2 regions of the Pseudohongiella acticola genome follow, and region 1 is predicted to be linked to the other one. Evidence: predicted binding sites of a transcription regulator. Region 1 holds the regulator's gene; the other holds the start of a gene.
The links. Region 1 encodes LexA, which represses DNA repair genes until DNA is damaged. Its sites were predicted from a motif close to CTGTNTNNNNANACAG; they were not measured.

Region 1 (9,092 bases):
CCCAGGCGGATGGGCGTCATGTGCCACTGGTTATCAAAATCGCGCCGGATCTGAATGCAGACGAAACAGGACTGATTGCTGAGGCGTTACTGGAATTCCGCATTGACGGCGTCACCGCCACCAACACCACGCTGTCTCGTGACGGTGTTGAAGACAATCCACTGCACACCGAGGCGGGCGGTCTCAGCGGTGCACCACTGCGCCAGGCATCGACCCAGGTTGTTGCCCGGCTTGCGTCGGCGCTGGACGGGCAGATTCCCATTATTGGCGTGGGTGGTATTGCGTCGCTGGACCACGCCAGCGAAAAACTGGCAGCGGGTGCCAGTCTGGTGCAGATCTACAGTGGTTTCATTTATCAGGGGCCGCCGCTGGTGCGTGAGATTGTTGAAGGCCTGGGTAACGGGGCAGCGAGCTGATGGCAGAGCAATTGATGTTTTACACCACCGCCGGTTGCCATCTGTGTGAGCAGGCAGAAGCGATTCTACGCCGGGTTGCTGCCGAGCAACCGGCCTTGCGCTGGATACCGGTTGATATCAGTGACGATCCGGCACTGGTGGACGCCTATGGTCTGCGCATTCCGGTGATAAAGGTTGCTGACCGGGCGCAGGATCTGGGCTGGCCGTTTGATGAGGCTACCGTCAAAGCGTATCTGTCACAGGCTCAGGGTTAACAGTTTTCAGGTTTGTCGTTTCCAGATTAACAGCGTCGAGACCAAACAGCCGCACAGCGTTGGCCGTGGTGCCGGCAGCAATGTCAGCGGCCGGTCGCTCGCAGCACCGCGCCACAGTGGCCAGCACTTCGGTCAGCCAGGCCGGCTCATTGCGGCGCGTTTTGGGTTTGGGCCGCAGACTGCGGGGCAATAAATAAGGCGCATCGGTTTCCAGCAACAGGCGGTTGGCGGGAATGCTGGCGACCAGTTCGTGCAGGTGTTTGCCCCGGCGCTCATCACATATCCAGCCGGTAATGCCGATGTACATGTCCAGATCCAGGTAATCAAACAGGGCCTCGCGCGAATCCGTAAAACAATGCACAACGCCGCCACTGAGGCTGTCGCGGTGCTCCTTCAGAATTGGCAGGAAGCGCTCATGGGCATCACGCTGATGCAGGAACACCGGTTTGCCGGTCTCCACTGCCATCGCCAGATGCTCGTTAAAACTTTTCTCCTGCGCCGGTCTTGGTGAAAAATCCCGATTAAAATCCAGCCCGGTTTCGCCCACCGCTTTTACCAAAGGCTGATTCAGCAATGCACGAATGCCGGACAGCACCTCGGCACTGGCAGTTGCTGCTTCATGCGGATGGATGCCGGCAGTACAGGACAGGTCCGGGTAACGGGTACAGATGTCCAGTGCATGTTCCGATGCAGCCAGCGTGGTGCCGGTTACCAGGTGATGCACAAGCCCCGCATCACGTGCGCGTTGCAGGACGTCGGGCAGATCGCTGGCAAAGGATTCATGGCCCAGGTTGGCGCCGATATCGATAAGAGGATTTGTCATGGCGCGCGATTATAGCAGAGATGTGGTAGATTCATTGCGTATCAAGGATAATACCGCCGCTGCGCGCCAGCGCCCGGCCACCGGCTGAACGCCACGCGATACAAAAAACATATTCAGTACCGAAGACTTTAAATCAGGGTGAACGACGTTGGAACAGAACAAGAGCACACAGGCAAACACCAAAAAGGATCTGAACTGGGCGGAGCTGGGTTTCCAGTACCGGCCAACGGATTACCGATTTCGCGCCTCTTTTGTCAACGGTCAATGGACCGAGGGCGAGCTGATTACCTCGGAAATGATCTCGGTACACGAAGGCGCGCCGGCGCTGCATTATGCTCAGCAGTGCTTTGAAGGTCTGAAAGCGCAGACGGCGCCTGACGGCCGGGTGCTGTTGTTCCGCCCGACGCTGAACGCTGAGCGTATGCGCCAGGCGGCGACCCGGCTATTGATTCCGGAAGTGCCAGAAGAACTGTTTATCCGCGGCGTGGAGGCGGCGGTGCGTGCCAATTACCCCTGGATTCCGCCACACGGCTCCGGCGCGGCGCTCTATATCCGTCCAATGCTGATCGGTGTCGGCGAGAACCTGGGCCTGAAACCCGCCAAAGAGTTCGAATTCCGTGTGTTCGTGTCGCCGGTGGGGCCTTATTACCAGAGCGCCGGCCTGGCAGTGATTTCACTGGCCGTGTCCGACCTTGACCGGGCAGCGCCATCCGGCACCGGCAATTACAAGATCGGCGCGAATTATGCCGGTGGTCTGCTGGCCACGCGTCTGGCGCAGCAACTGGGCGCCAATGAAGCATTGTTCCTGGATGCAGCGCAGCGCCGCTACATTGATGAGGCGGGTTCGGCCAATATTGTGGTGGCAATGCGTGGAGGCCGCTTTGTCACGCCCAGCTCCAGTGCCGTACTGCCAAGCGTCACGCGTCGTTCCATCATGACGCTGGCGGAGAACGAGTTGGGTCTGACCATTGAGCAGCGACCGATTGATCTGCGCAAGGAAATTGATGAGTTTGAAGAAGTGGCCGCCTGCGGCACCGCGGCTGTGGTGTCTCCGGTCGGTCGTATCTGGCTGGACAGCAAATGGCACAGCTTCTATGGCGGTGGTGAACAGGCTGGCCCTGTGATGCAGAAACTGTATGAGCTGCTGGTCGGAATTCAGCGCGGTGAACTGGCCGATACCTACGGCTGGACCCATGAAGTGCCGCTCGACTGACAACGGCACTGGCACCGGGTCGGAGGGGGTTCAGAACATCGGACTCCCGGCCGACTAACTTAACTTACACTCAACTAACGCTTGACCCTCAGTGAGTGAATCTTTATATATGACGGCTTCGTCAGAGTAAGCCGCTCTGATTTTTTGTTGCCGATCGTGCTTGGGAAGGCGCTGAGAAGCAACAGATATCACGAACAAACATCAGGAATTGTGCAGCTTCATGAGTAAATCCTTAGTTATTGTCGAGTCGCCCGCAAAGGCCAAAACCATCAACAAATACCTCGGTAACGAGTTCGTGGTGAAGTCCAGCGTGGGTCATATTCGCGATCTTCCGGTCTCCGGCAGCGCGTCGAGCTCAACAACAACGCCGGCCCAGCGTGCCAAGGAAGCTGCCAAAACGCGTAAACTCAGCCCCGAGAAAAAAGCAGCGCACAAACAGAAAAAGGCCCGGCAGCAATTGATTGCCCGCATGGGTATTGATCCTGAGCACGATTGGGCAGCCCGTTACGAAATCCTGCCTGGCAAGGAAAAAGTGGTATCCGAACTGCAGCGTCTGGCCAAAAGCGCTGACACCATTTATCTCGCAACGGACTTGGACAGAGAGGGGGAGGCCATTGCCTGGCACCTGAAGGAGGCCATTGGTGGTGACGAAAGCCGTTACCGGCGTGTGGTTTTCAACGAGATCACCAAAAAAGCCATTAATGAGGCGTTTTCGCATCCCGGCGATCTGGATATGCGTTATGTGGAAGCGCAGCAGGCGCGTCGCTTCCTCGACCGTGTCGTGGGTTTCATGGTGTCGCCACTGCTGTGGGCGAAAGTGGCCCGCGGTCTGTCTGCCGGTCGTGTGCAATCAGTGGCCGTGCTGCTGATTGTCGAGCGCGAGCGTGAAATCCGTGCCTTCATACCGGAAGAATACTGGGAGCTGTTTGCCGATACCACTAACAAGGCAAAAGACGCCATTCGCCTGCAGGTGATGAAACAGGCAGGTGCGAACTACCGGCCAGGCAGTGCTGAGGCATCGGCCAAAGCGGAAGCGGCGTTAAAAGATGCCACCTTTGTGGTCAGCGCTCGCGAAGATAAACCAACCAGTTCAAAACCGCGTCCACCACTGATCACGTCAACCCTGCAGCAGGCCGCCAGCACCCGCCTTGGTTTTGGCGTCAAGAAAACCATGATGATGGCGCAACGCCTCTACGAGGCCGGTTACATCACTTACATGCGTACCGATTCCACGCACCTGAGTGCTGATGCCCTGCAGATGTGTCGCGACTATATTGAGGATCAGTTCGGCAGTAAGTATCTGCCGGAAAAAGCCATTCAGTACAGTGCGCGTGAAGGCGCACAGGAAGCGCACGAGGCGATCAGGCCGACTGACGTGAATACCTCACCAACCTCGCTGTCAGGCATGGAGCGTGATGCCGAGCGCCTGTATGCATTGATCTGGGCGCATTTTGTAGCCTGCCAGATGCCGCCGGCACGCTACCTGAGCAGCAAAATATCGGTGACCGCCGGTGATTTTGAATTGAGCACCAAAGGTCGCATCATGCAGTTCGACGGTTATCTGCGGGTACTGCCTACCAAAGAGGAAGACGTGGTGCTTCCGGATGTCAGTGAGGGCGAAGAGCTGGCGCTGCAGAAGCTGGAACCAAAACAGCATTTCACCAAGCCCACGGCGCGATACACTGAAGCCAGTCTGGTCAAAGAATTGGAGAAACGCGGTATTGGTCGTCCTTCAACCTATGCCGCCATCATTTCCACGATTCAGGATCGTGGTTATGTCAAAGTGGAAAGTCGGCGCTTTTACGCCCAGAAAATGGGCGATATCGTGGTTGAGCGGCTGCAGGAAAGTTTTACCGAACTGATGGATTATGACTTCACCGCGAAGATGGAAGACTCGCTGGACAAGGTTGCCGCCGGAGACAAAGACTGGAAAAAGCTGCTGGACGATTTCTACGCCGACTTCTCTGACCAGTTGGCTCGTGCCTCCGCTGACGAAGATGGCATGCGCGAGAACAATCCGACTGAAACCGATATTCCGTGCCCGGACTGTGGCCGTAATATGCAGATTCGCACAGCGTCTACCGGTGTTTTCCTGGGTTGTTCAGGTTATGCCCTGCCACCCAAAGAGCGCTGCAAGTGCACCATCAATCTGACGCCGGGTGAAGAGGCCATCAACACGGACAACGCCGAAGAGGCCGAGGAAGTCGAGAACCGTCGCCTGCGTGAACGCAAGCGCTGCAAGTTGTGCAACGCCACCATGGACAGCTACCTGATTGACACTGAGCGCAAGTTGCACGTGTGTGGCAACAACCCGGACTGTTCCGGTTTCGAAGTGGAGAAGGGCAGTTTCAAGATCAAGGGTTATGATGGCCCGGTGATCGAATGCGACAAGTGTGGCTCCGACATGCAGCTAAAAACCGGACGCTTCGGCAAGTATTTTGGCTGTACCAACAGCGAATGCAAAAACACCCGAAAGCTGTTGCGCAGCGGTGAGGCGGCGCCGCCCAAGATGGATCCGATTCCAATGCCTGAACTTGCCTGCGAAAAAGTTGAAGACCACTATGTGCTGCGCGACGGCGCTGCCGGTCTGTTCCTCGCCGCCAGCAAGTTCCCGAAAAACAGGGAAACCCGGGCGCCGTTGCTGGCAGAGATCCTGCCGCACAAAGATGCGCTGGACGAGAAGTATCACTACCTGCTCAAAGGGCCGGTTGCCGATTCAGATGGTAACCCGACGGTGGTCCGTTTCAGCCGCAAGACCAAGGAGCAGTATCTGCTGACTGAGGTGGATAAAAAAGCCACAGGCTGGAAGGCACACTACCGTAATGGCAAATGGACCGTCGAAAGTAAGTAAACTGTCTGGAAACTACCTGCGTTGCCGGGGCGGCGTTGAAATAAAATTTTAATCGGTCACTTACTGAATGTAGGCTCCCTCACAAAATTTGATTTCGCCTTGCCCCGACTGCCTCGCCTACGTTTCCAGCTCAGTTTACAGTGCCACGGCCAGCCGCTCACTTCGTTCGCATCCTGACCAACTCTCGAAGAACCTGAATTCTAAATTTAATAGCGTTATCGAGGCAGGCGATGCAAGGCGAAGTGTATTTTTTATGAAGGAGCTTACATTAAGTAAGTGACTGAATAAAAAATACACTTCAACGCCGCAGCGGCCACGATGATAGCTTTTAATGGCGGCGGATAACGCCGACGCTGATGCCTTCAATGATAAATTGCTGCGATCGCAGATCGACCTCGATGGGGGCAAACTCTTCGTTCTCGGCGATCAGCAACAGGCGGTGTTTTTCCGCGGTGTGCTGCAGGCGTTTCACGGTCACGTCTTCGTCCAGGCGGGCGACGATGATATCGCCGTCGCGGGCCTGCGCGGTTTTGTGTACCGCCAGTAAATCACCTTCATGAATACCGACATCGATCATGCTGGTGCCTTTGACGGTCAGCAGGTAATCGGCCTTTGGATTGAACAGACCGGCGGGTACGTTGACGTATTCATCAATGCATTCCTGAGCCAGAATCGGGCTGCCGGCGGCAACCTGGCCGATCACGGGCAGACCGGCCTGGGCTTCTTCTTCCAGATCGGGCAGCTTGATGCCGCGTGATGCGCCGGGAATGATCTCGATGGCTTTTTTACGTGCCAGCGCCTTCAGGTGCTCCTCGGCGGCGTTGGGGGAACGAAACCCCATCTCCTGCGCAATTTCCGAGCGGGTCGGCGGGTAACCGGTATCCTGCTGGTAGCGACGGATAAATGCCAGTATCTCTGCTTGTCTGGGCGTCAGTGCATGCATAGCGGTTCCCTTGGCTGTGTCAGTTACTGTAATTATAACCAGTTATTTCGGCGACGCAAACCTTTCCTGAATCTGTGATAATGCCGGTCTTTCAGGCTGCTCTTTCGGGGCACGTCCTGATCAACCAATACCTAACCATGGCAGGGGCTGGCGATGAGTGATTTACCCGGCGTATTAATGCTGGATGTGCAAGGCACGGTGCTGAACGAGGATGAGCGGTCGTTGCTGCGACACCCGCAGGTTGGTGGTGTCATTCTGTTTTCCCGCAATATCCAGGATGCGGCCCAGGTACAGGCGCTGGTGGCTGATATTCGCCGCTGTCGGCCCCAGATTCTGCTGGCGGTAGATCAGGAAGGCGGACGGGTACAACGTCTGCGTGAGGGGTTTACCCGCCTGCCGCCGATGCTGCGTTTCGGAGAGCTGTGGCAGCGGGATCAGTCCGCGGCGAAGACACTGGCACAGGATTGTGGCTGGCTGATGGCAGCCGAAGTCCGGGCGTGTGATATTGATTTCAGTTTTGCACCGGTGCTGGATCTGCACACCGGCCTGAGCGAGGTCATTGGCGACCGGGCTTTCTCCGCTGATCAGGATACCCTGGTCGCGCTGGCCACCGCCTTTATGCAGGGCATGCACGAGGCCGGTATGGCGACCACCGGTAAACATTTCCCCGGGCATGGCAGCGTTACCGCAGACTCCCATCATGACTTGCCGCTGGATAAGCGCCCGTTGCAACAGATTCGTGAGCAGGATATGCAACCCTTCGTGCGCTGCATGCCGGTCATGGATGCGGTGATGCCGGCGCACGTAATATACCAGCAGGCCGATGATGCCTGTGCCGGTTTCTCCGAATTCTGGTTACAGACTGTGCTGCGGAAACAGCTCGATTTTCAGGGCGTCATTTTCAGTGATGATCTGGTGATGGCGGCGGCTGCAGCGGCCGGCAATATGGAAGATAGGGTCAAAAAAGCATTGGCAGCCGGCTGCGACATGTTGCTGGTCTGCAATGATCGGGAAGCGGCGCTGCAGGCATTGGCTGCGCTGGAAGGCCTGAACACTGAACCCAACGCCCGGCTCCTGCGTATGCAGGGTAAACAGCATCTGGATTTTGCAGCGCTGCAGGCGACACCACGCTGGCAGCAGACGCGCGACCGGCTGGAGGCCCTGATACAGGCGGAAACCGTAAAATGAGTGGAGAAGACGTGAACAAGCAACATCTGCAGCAGGTCATGGATGAGGCGCAGTGCCTGTATACCGGCCGCGACATAGATCAGGCCCTGGACGCGCTGGCATCACAGATCAGTGAGGTGATGGCGGATCAGAATCCACTGGTCCTGTGCGTCATGAACGGCGGCATTGTGCTTACCGGGCAGCTGGTGCCAAAACTGAATTTCCTGCTACAGCTGGATTATATTCATGCCACGCGTTACCGCGAGCAGCTGCAGGGCAGTGACCTGCAGTGGCGGGTGACACCTGCTACTGAGGTCAAGGGCCGGGTGGTCTTGGTGCTGGATGACATTTTTGATGAAGGCGAAACACTGGCGGGCATCAAGAGCTGGTGTGAAGGCAAGGGTGCTTCGGCAGTCTATACCGCGGTGCTGGTGGATAAACAACATGACCGTAAAACAGCGACCCTGAAGAAAGCGGATTTCACGGCGTTGACCGCTGAAGACAAATACCTGTTTGGCTACGGCATGGATTACAAAGGTTACTGGAGAAACGCGCCGGGCATTTACGCAGTCAACTTCTGAAGGCGCTAAAGAGACTGGAGGCGATTATGACAGAGAAGACGGCAAGTCCTGATAATCTGCTCAAGCAGATTGGTAAACAGAAAGGTCCGGCACCTGTTCATGACTGGGACCCACCTTACTGCGGTGAGATGGACATGCGTATCGCGGCCGATGGCCGCTGGTACCACGAAAGTTCGCCTATCGGTCGCATCGCCATGGTGCGGCTGTTTTCCTCTATCCTGAGACTGGACGATGACGGCCATCATTATCTGGTGACGCCGGTGGAGAAGGTGCGCATCACAGTGGATGACTGTCCCTTTGTCGCCCAGTTACTGGATGTTAGCGGAGAGGGTTCGGGGCAGCAGTTGACCTTCACCCTGAATACCGGTGAAACGGTGATTGCAGGCGCCGATAATGCGATCGAAGTGACCACCGACGAAGCCGGTCAACCACACCCGGTGATCGAGGTTCGTCATGGCCTCAAAGCACTGATCAGCCGTTCGGTTTTTTATCAGATGGTGGCATTGGCCGAGTCTGGCAGGGATGCTTCGGCTGACACTAAGGCTTTGAAAAATAACAACTCTGAAGATGATATTGGTGTCGTCAGTGATGGCGTTTTTTTCGCATTGAGTGGCCGCTGAGCGGCTCCCGGCTGAGCCTTTTTATTGACGAGGGCAATTAAAACCGGCATCATTGGCGGCCTTTTCTGGGGGCTTTGTTGCCTCTGTTTCGCTTACTCAGGTTCAGGTAATAGATCTGGATCCCAATGGGCCCTGGGTTTTAAAGAGCTAATTTAAAACAGTAAATTGGAGAATCCATGAAGATTCTGGTAGCAGTTAAACGTGTTGTTGATGCGTACGTTAAA
Region 2 (9,092 bases), on a different contig from region 1:
CGTGACGGTGAGCGCATCAGCCAGGGATAGACCAGTACCACGGCGATGATAATGGCAGCACCCAGATAAAAACGCACACTCAGTTCCTGCTGCTCACCCAGCAACAGCGCCGCCAGGATGATGGCGTAAATGGGTTCAAGATTGACGGCGAGAGCGCTGGCATAGGCAGACAGATGACGTAATGCCATCAGCGACAACGCAAAAGGCAACAGGGTACAACCAAAGGCCAGTACCGCCAGCCACAGCAGGTCGTTACCCTGAGGAACAGCAAAAATGGAGGTGCTGGTGTCCAGAATACCCGCCACATTGCCAGCTTCGTTGAGTGAAGCAGCGATCAGTCCGATCACCACCAGCAAGGCGCAGCCGGACGCCATTTCGATGGCGGTGACACTCAAGGGATCGGCGCGCAGGATAAAGCGTTTGTTCAAAGCGGCAAACAGCGCCACGAACATGGCAGAAACAATGCCCATGATGATGCCGGTGTTCATGCTCTGTGGTGTGCCGCCAACCACCAGCACGATGCCAGGCAGTACCATCAGTCCCAGCAATAGTTCCTTGAGCTGGAAGCGTCGCCCGGCCAGCACTGGCTCCACCAGTGACAGAAACACAGGCACGGTGGCAATACAGGTGACTGCCACCGACGCATTGGAGAGTTTGATGGCGCCATAGAAGGTAAGCCAGTGCAGCGCAACCAGCATGCCGATGGCAGCATACACCAGCAACAGTGATGGTTTGAGCGACAGTACTGTGCGCCAGATCATGGGCAGCAAAAACAGGCTCAGGGCAACCAGTCCCATGCGCCATAACACCAGCGGCAGCGCCTGCAGAGTGATGAGTTTGCCGAGAATGGCCGTAAAGCCCCATAATACAACGCAGGCATGAATCTGTATCCAGGCCTGCATGGTGGCTTTTTCATCGGCGGGTGGGATTGCTGGCATGATTTTAAAATAAAGACGTGGCAGTGGGTGAGCGACGATAAGCTTATGGCAGGCATTCTAACACTATCGTAGCGTATCGTGACCCGCTATCATGCCTACCCGAATCGGACTCTTTAGTATGAATGTCGTGACAGTACAAGCATGATTAAAAAAATACCCGTCAAGCAGTTGCAACTGGGCATGTTCATCCATGAGATGCATGGATCCTGGCTCAGTCATCCATTCTGGAAATCCAGTTTCCTGCTGGAAGACCCTGCTGACCTGGTCAAAATCAATGGTTCCGGTATTGCCGAGATCAGCATTGATCTGAGTAAAAGCAGGCAGGCGCCTGCTCAGACCGCCCGTGAGCCCGAAGCACCCGCCTCTGTCGCTACCCTGCCACCGGAAGCCAAAACTGCAGCGCTCAGTTTCCATAACGAACTCAATCGCGCCCGCAAACTGTGTGATCGTTCCAGGCAAGCGGTGATGACAATGTTTGCTGAAGCGCGCATGGGCAACACCGTTTCCATGGCAGATGCCCGGGCCATGGTTGACGAGGTCACCGAGTCGGTAAACCGGCACCCACTGGCGCTGATTACGCTGGCACGATTAAAAACCTCGGACAATTATACGTACATGCATTCGGTAGCCGTATGCGCCATGATGGTGGCGCTGGCACGAGCGCTGAAAATGACCGAAGAGCAAGTGCGCGATGCCGGTTGTGCAGGCTTACTGCATGACGTTGGCAAGATGGCGGTGCCAGATAAAATTCTTAACAAACCCGGTAAGCTGACTGACGAGGAGTTTATCGTTATCAAGTCGCATCCGGAAAAAGGTCAGGATATTTTACTTCGTGCGGGCGACATTTCAGCAATGGTTATTGATGTCTGCCTGCATCATCACGAAAAATGTGATGGCAGTGGTTACCCTCATGGATTAAAAAGTGAAGAGATCAGCATTTTTGCCCGCATGGGTGCCATCTGTGATGTATATGATGCAATTACGTCTAACCGGCCCTACAAAAAAGGCTGGGGTCCGGCAGAGTCTTTGCAGAGGATGGCGCAATGGAAAGGTCATTTTGATCCGGCTTTGCTGCAGGCCTTTGTCAAGGTTGTTGGTATCTACCCGATCGGATCACTGGTGCGTCTCAAGAGTCAGCGTCTTGCAGTGGTTGTTGAGCAAAACGAAAAATCAATGTTGAAACCGAAGGTTAAAGTATTTTTTTCTATACGATCCAAAATGCCGTTGCCGCAAGCCGTTGTTGATATGGCCCTGCCTGGGCTGGAGGATGTCATTGAAGCGCGTGAGCATTTTGAAAACTGGAACTTCCCCTACATGGAAGATCTGTGGCAGTCAGCGCTTTGACAGGGTTTTGGTTGTCATTGCTGTATGTTGCAACCCGCTTTAACCTTTAACCAAAAAATCCATGCAGGTACCAGGCCGTCGAATTCTGTTCCGCGCCACCGGCATGCGCCAGGTCCTGATAGACCCAAAGCAGGTTGCCTTGTGTGTTGGCAGCCACATAATAATCCCGCCGTATACCCTGTTCCTGCCACCATCGGGTTTCGATGCGGCGTGGGCCGCGCAATAATGTCAACGGTGACCGGTAGTGCAGCTGCTGGTTCCGGATTGCCAGTGGACGCGGTGGCTGCAATAACCAGCATGGATTGTGGCTGTTGATAGTGACGCTGTTTCCGGTTAGCAGGCTTTCTTCTGATGGCGGTGTCAAATATGACACCATGCGTGTGGCAGACTCGGGACAGTAATCAGGTTTTAGCAGCAGTCGCTGAACCGCGTGGCTGCCGAGTTTTGCCGCCAGCGTATCAAGCAGTTGTGAGCCGTCCCGGCTGTCATGCCCCCGGGTCTTCTGCTGAACGCCACCGTCCGGCTTGAACAGCGTGAAATGTGTGACGTGTAAGGTGATCGCGTAAACTTCACCAGCAAAATTCATTCCGGTCAGTTGCGTTTCCAGTAACAGCAGGAACAGCCGGGCACTGCGTTCTGCCTTGCGAACATTGACCGTGATGTTTTCATGACGAGTGTCGCCGCCTGTGTCATGATCGCTGTTGCCTTGCCCGGAACTGCCATAGTCGAGCACAAACATCAGTTGGTCAGTGCACAGATGTTTTTTCTTCAGAAAATCCTCAAGCCGGTGCAGTAATTTTTCACAGACATTGATAATCTGCTGTGTGGAATATAAACCATGATCGCTATCGACACTGTCATGATAAACCGGTTTGGCCTGCCAGCGCTGACGTAGCCCGGGTCGTAAACCGAGGCAGCTCTCAATATAGTCACTGAAATGCCGGCCGAATCTGATACGCATTTCCGGCAATGGAAGGCGCCATATATCCCGTAAATAGAACAGTCCGCAATTGGCGAGTTTTTTTCGAACCCGAACGTCAATGGCAAGGGCGTTGGTGGGAATGCTACCCAGGCGTGAGCGCAGGTCATCGGGTCTGGCGATAACCGATTGCTGTCCGGTGCGGGCCAGCAACAGACTGGCGCTGGCATTGGGGGCGACCGCCTGCACAAAATTGGTGTGCGAGAGCTGTGTCTCAATACCGGATTCAATTTGCTGCCGGATGGATTTAAGGCCGCCAAAATAGCGCAGGCTTCTGCCAACTTCCAGCACCAGAGCGTCATTTCCATCAAGGCTGATGTAGTCGCTGATCTGCTGGCACTGTTGTGCCACCAGCGAGATCAACGATATTTCATCATGCTGTTTCGTATGTGGCTTTGTCTGTGCGTTTGCATGTGGGTCAGCAATTCGGGTGTCGGGCAGTGCCGGGAAATAAAGCGCATACCAAAGGCTGGTGCGCTTGCGGTGTGTTGCCGGCGCGCGCCGCAGGTTTTGTTGTGATTGTCGCTGTGCTTTGTGCTGTAGGTTCTGTTGCGCTTTTTTCGGTGCGTTTTGTTGTGCGCTTGGCTGTTCAGGGAGGCTGACTGGCAGCCTGTTGCCAGCGCGGGTACTGACGCGCGGTTTACCGGCAAGCGCTCTGCTTTGCCGGCGGCCTAGCATGGCAGCTTAATGCGCACCCGTCCCTGCTTGTGGCTGCCGCGTGCTTTCAACAGTTGCACGTCCATGTTGCGATAACCGGCTTCGGTGACGGGTGCGCTACTCAATTGTAACTGCAGCGTTGATGGTGAGTGTGCTGCCGGTCGCTGATGAAACAGCACTCCCAGCGTATTGCCTTCACGTGCAGCCAGTTGCAGACGGCGAATAACCCGGGCGCTGAGCCAGTTCTGCCAGGCCAGCACGAGGCCGCATTCCTGCGATTGCAGGGCTTTTTCAATGCTCCACAATGCCTGATTGCAGCTGGCCTGGGCCGGCACCACAAAGCTGTTGCGGGTATTGACGCCCATCTGGGCCAGGGCGGGCCCGTGTAGCGGGTAAGGTGGTGCAATCCAGAGAATGGAAGAGGATTGTTGCTGGCTGCGGTCCCGCAACAGCGGTGCCAACAGCTGTAATTCGCCGATACCAGCCTGTTTGTTGATGACTTCAATCAAACCGGCCTGTGGCCATGCTCCCCAGGGCAACAGGGCGTCGAGCTCGGCGTGGCCGGTACTTTGGCCTGCGCCGTTGTCGGTGATCTCGTGGTCAGCAAACAGGTCATCAGCCAGCAGCGAGTGGCGGGCGCCGGGGTTATCAACGGCGGTGTTGTGCTGATTGCTGCCGCGCCACAAATCCTGCGTTTGCTGCAGTAACTGGTCCACCTTGTGCTCCGGTGTGGGCGCGCTGATGTTTGTAGGGGCGGTTGTGTTCATGTGTTTGCTCCGGTGCCGGTCAATGAGTCAGGCGTCGTGGAGCTGTAAATATATACAGTATATTTATTTCAGGCAAGTGCCGATACAGAGATAAGGCCAGAAATTTAGTTAAAAAGGTGTAAAAATTTTGCAATCAAGCATTGTCAAGCCCTTATTATTATATTATTGTTCAGCACGTTAGCAGGTTTATCTTGATAACGTATTAGATGACAGGCTTAATTAGCTGGAAAATGGAATAATTAAAAATTTAAATAGTTAAAAGTAGCGGACATCTCATGAAACGCAAACCAGATATGCTATTGGTCGTTGTTGTTCTTTTTGGACTCAGTGTCCTGATTAGCGGCGTGGCGCAAAGCGGTCTTCTATAAATCGATAATTTACAAAGCTTTACGATTTTTGATGGATTTATACCGGCGAGGCGTTGCCAGCGCATCAAGCGGAACATCCCAGGCAGAAGGCGCAATTCCTTCTGCCACTTTCTGACACTCGTGACCCAGCCCTGTCAGGGCGGGCCGGCGACATTTGCCGCGCCTGAAGGCAAATGTACGGTCATAAAACCCCTTGCCCATGCCGATACGATTACCGGCCTCATCAAACCCCACCAGTGGCAACAGCACCAGATCCAGTCTGCGTGGTGACACGCTGTGTTTTAACGCCGCTTTTGGCTCCGGAATGCCCCAGCGGTTGTAGGCCAGTCGGCTGCCGGGCCAGATCCGGACAAACACCATGTGATCATCTTTGATGGGGTGCAGTACCGGCAGATAACAGGCTTTGCCTTGTTGCCATGCCAGACGCAGTGCCGGCAGGGTAACAATTTCGCCATCCACAGCCTGGTAAAAAGCAATATGACGGGCACCCTGCCAGAGCCCTGTATGGCGCAACTGTCGGGTGAGGCCGAGCGCGGCATGGCGTTGCTCACTGAACGAAAGTTGACGTCGCGCACGTCGCAGGCGTTGACGCAAGGCCTTGCGTGTTTCAGGTGATTGCTGCGGGATGGATGATGAAGGTTTCATGCATTGATCATGTCGGATTGATCAGGGGCTGCAGCGAGTGGAAGCCACCCAGAGTACCGCTGCCGAAATAGTCCTGAACCCACAGGTTCAGGTGGTGGCTCCAGCGATGTATCAGGCTTTCCGTCGTGCGGACATGCTCAACAACATCATTGCGAAGAGCCTCCGGAGTAACAGATATCGGCTCAAGAACATTTTCAGCTGGCCTGTACTCCAGGTGACTATGAATCGAGTATATAGAAGTTATTTTGGGGTATCGAGTAAAAGCGGCAACTTTTTTGTAACAGCTTTCGTAACAGTGCCGGCCGGGGTACCAGCGGCAAGATTTACAGTTCGATCTGGCGGGCGTTGTGCAATGCGCGTTCGATTTTATCTTCCAGATATTTGATCTGCTGCGCGGTGCTGTGACGTGCTTCATTGATCTGACGATTTTTCTGCAGCAACTCGTGGGTAATATTCAGTGCTGCCATCACGGAGATTTTTTCCAGGCCATGAATCGTGCCGCGTGCCTTGATTTTGCGCATGTTTTCATCAAGGTGTCGGGCAGATTTGAGCAACGCATCCTGCTCTGACGGCGGACAGCTGATCTGGTATTCGCGATCAAGGATCTTGACCACAACCGTGCTGGCTTCTTCCTGAAGATTGCTCATAAAGTTTTCACACTCAGGCGCTTTGCGACTGTTCCATGGATCTCAGACGGCTGAGGACTGATTCCAGGCGGCTCTTGGCCTGGCGGTTGTTCTCCAGTAGTTGCTGACGTTCCGTTTGCCAGTTATGCTGACTGGCGCGCAGCAACTGGTTCTCCTGCTTCATGGCAGCGCACAATGCGATCAGGGCATTGATTTTTTCGTCAAGGGTATTGAATTGATCGTCATTCATATCGATTACGTACGCAGGAAGCCCCGCCGACCGGTTCCGTTACTGGACCCTTACTATAGAGAGCTGGTTGTAGGCGGTCAATAACGCGAGACACAATCTCAGGAAAATGTATGGCAAAAGCTAAATTACAGCACCCGCAGCGTGCCACCGGGGCCGATCTTTATGTGCAGGCCAGGAAGCGCCGCCGCGCCCTGATGGGCAAACTGGGCAAAAACAGTATTGCCCTGCTCAGCGCAGCACCCCAACGCACACGCAGCAATGACACCGAATATCCATACCGTCAGGACAGCGATTTTTATTACCTGACCGGCTTTACCGAAGATGATGCCGTGCTGGCCCTGATCCCCGGGCGCAAGCAGGGCGAAGTTGTGATGTTTTGTCAGCCCAAGGACAAAACCAAAGAGCTCTGGACTGGCATTCTGACCGGGCCGGAACAGGCAAAAAGCCGCCTGCTGGTGGACGAGGCTTACCCCATCGGCATGATGGATGAAATCCTGCCCGGCCTGATGGACGGCTGTGAAACACTGTATTACTGCATGGAACGTGAACCGGCTTTTGATAAGCGCATCAGTGGCTGGGTGAAAAACGTCCGCAGCCGGACACGCATGGGCGCCAAAGCACCGCAGCAGCTAATTCTGCTGGACCCGCTGTTGCATGAGATGCGCCTGTTCAAGAGCAAAGCCGAAATCGCTTTGATGCAGCGCGCGGCCGATATTTCTGCGCGTGCGCACAAGCGCGCCATGCTGGCCGCGCGTGAAGGTCGCCATGAGTATCATCTGGAAGCAGAGCTGGTGCATGAGTTCATGATGTCGGGCAGTCGCGCGCCCGCGTACAACAGCATTGTCGCCGCGGGTGCCAATGCCTGTATTCTGCATTACATTGAAAACCGGGACCCGTTGCGAAACGGTGACCTGGTGCTGATTGACGCCGGTTGCGAATATGAATATTACGCCGCGGATATCACGCGCACATTTCCCGTCAGTGGCCAGTTTAGCGCCGAACAAAAAGCCCTGTATGACATCGTTCTCAAGGCACAGCTGGAAGCGATCGCGGTCACCCGTCCCGGCGTGCCCTGGGATGAACCTCACCATGTCACGGTCAGGGTGATCACCCACGGCCTGATCGACCTGGGCTTGCTGAAAGGGGATGCAGACAGGCTGATTGCAGACGGTGCCTATCGTGATTTTTATATGCATCGCGCGGGCCACTGGCTGGGCATCGACGTGCATGATGCCGGCAGTTATCTGGACCGGGATAAACCCCGGCGTCTGGAACCTGGCATGGTGACAACAGTGGAGCCGGGCATTTATGTATCGCCTGACAACAAAAAGGTTGCCAAAAAGTGGCGCGGTATTGGCATTCGCATCGAAGACGATGTGCTGGTCACCAAAACCGGCAACAAGGTATTGACCGACGGCGTGCCCAAAACCACCGAGGCTATCGAAGCGCTGATGGCGCAACGGGCATAGGCCTGCACGGGAACAGTGGGCGGGAGACAGTGGGCAGGAACAGAAAGTACGGACCATGACAGACAAAAAACTTAACGCGGAATACGATATTGTCATTGCTGGCGGTGGTCTGGTCGGAGGCAGCTTTGCGCTGTTGCTGGATCAACTGGCCCGGCACAGCGATCTGAGGGTATTGTTGCTGGATGCCGCGCCGATGGCAAAACCTGACGCTAAAAATGGTGATACCGGCGCTGATTTTGACGCGCGCAGCACGGCACTGTCCTGGGGTAGCCGCCTGATTTACGAACAGGCCGGTTTCTGGTCGGCGCTGGCCCCTGGCGTTACCGCCATCCGTGATATTCAGGTGTCCGATCGTGGACATTTTGGCGCAACCCGGCTGCACAGTGCCGAGGTCGGCGTAGAAGCGCTGGGTTACGTTGCCGAGAATCACCACCTGACGTGCGTGCTGCAACAGGCATTACAGGACAGTTCGCGCCTGACCGTGTGTGCGCCAGCCAGTGTTGAGCATATTCAGCCCCTCAGTGATGGCGCCATGTTGACCATTAAAGGTGCTTCACTCGATAACATCAGGACCCGGCTGCTGGTGCTGGCGGACGGCGGGCGCTCGGGTCTGTGCCGGCAACTGGGTATCACTATGCAGCAGAAGCATTATGGTCAGCAGGCGCTGATCTGTAATGTTGCCTTTGCCAATGACCACCGGGGGCAGGCCTTTGAGCGCTTTACCGATACCGGTCCGCTGGCCATGTTGCCGCTGTCAGACCACGGGGTCGGGCGTGAACGGCAGCATCGGGGCGCACTGGTCTGGACCCTGGCTGACAGTGACAGCAATCAGGGTGAGGGCAAAAGCGACAATGCCTCCTGTAGTGCAGAGCGCATATTGGCATTGCCGGAGGCTGATTTTATTGACACCCTGCAGCAGCGATTTGGCTGGCGGTTGGGCCGGATTACTCATGCAGGCGCCAGGTCACTTTTCCCGCTGAGTCTGACCGTGGCGACCGAGCAGATACGCCCCGGTATCGTGTTGCTGGGCAACGTTGCCCACACGCTGC

Region 2: imuA (translesion DNA synthesis-associated protein ImuA) is a predicted target of LexA. The motif match lies at 4,728-4,743, and genes of this name have one in related genera.

The regions. Positions count from the first base shown of each region.
Region 1 is NZ_MASR01000002.1:128,297-137,388, reverse strand. It holds gene PHACT_RS12945 (quinone-dependent dihydroorotate dehydrogenase) at 1-416, shown strand, start outside; gene PHACT_RS12940 (glutaredoxin family protein) at 416-670, shown strand; gene PHACT_RS12935 (TatD family hydrolase) at 639-1,493, opposite strand; gene PHACT_RS12930 (branched-chain amino acid aminotransferase) at 1,642-2,706, shown strand; gene topA (type I DNA topoisomerase) at 2,927-5,557, shown strand; gene lexA (transcriptional repressor LexA) at 5,886-6,500, opposite strand; gene nagZ (beta-N-acetylhexosaminidase) at 6,654-7,688, shown strand; gene PHACT_RS12910 (hypoxanthine-guanine phosphoribosyltransferase) at 7,700-8,248, shown strand; gene PHACT_RS12905 (DUF1285 domain-containing protein) at 8,275-8,868, shown strand; gene PHACT_RS12900 (electron transfer flavoprotein subunit beta/FixA family protein) at 9,045-9,092, shown strand, end outside.
Region 2 is NZ_MASR01000001.1:2,278,831-2,287,922, forward strand. It holds gene PHACT_RS09705 (error-prone DNA polymerase) at 1-5, shown strand, start outside; gene PHACT_RS09710 (DMT family transporter) at 1-938, opposite strand, end outside; gene PHACT_RS09715 (HD-GYP domain-containing protein) at 1,080-2,282, shown strand; gene PHACT_RS09720 (DNA polymerase Y subunit UmuC family protein) at 2,329-3,939, opposite strand; gene imuA (translesion DNA synthesis-associated protein ImuA) at 3,933-4,685, opposite strand; gene PHACT_RS09730 (5-formyltetrahydrofolate cyclo-ligase) at 5,063-5,698, opposite strand; RNA gene ssrS (6S RNA) at 5,740-5,918, opposite strand; gene PHACT_RS09740 (cell division protein ZapA) at 6,022-6,345, opposite strand; gene PHACT_RS09745 (TIGR02449 family protein) at 6,359-6,574, opposite strand; gene pepP (Xaa-Pro aminopeptidase) at 6,685-8,043, shown strand; gene ubiH (2-octaprenyl-6-methoxyphenyl hydroxylase) at 8,099-9,092, shown strand, end outside.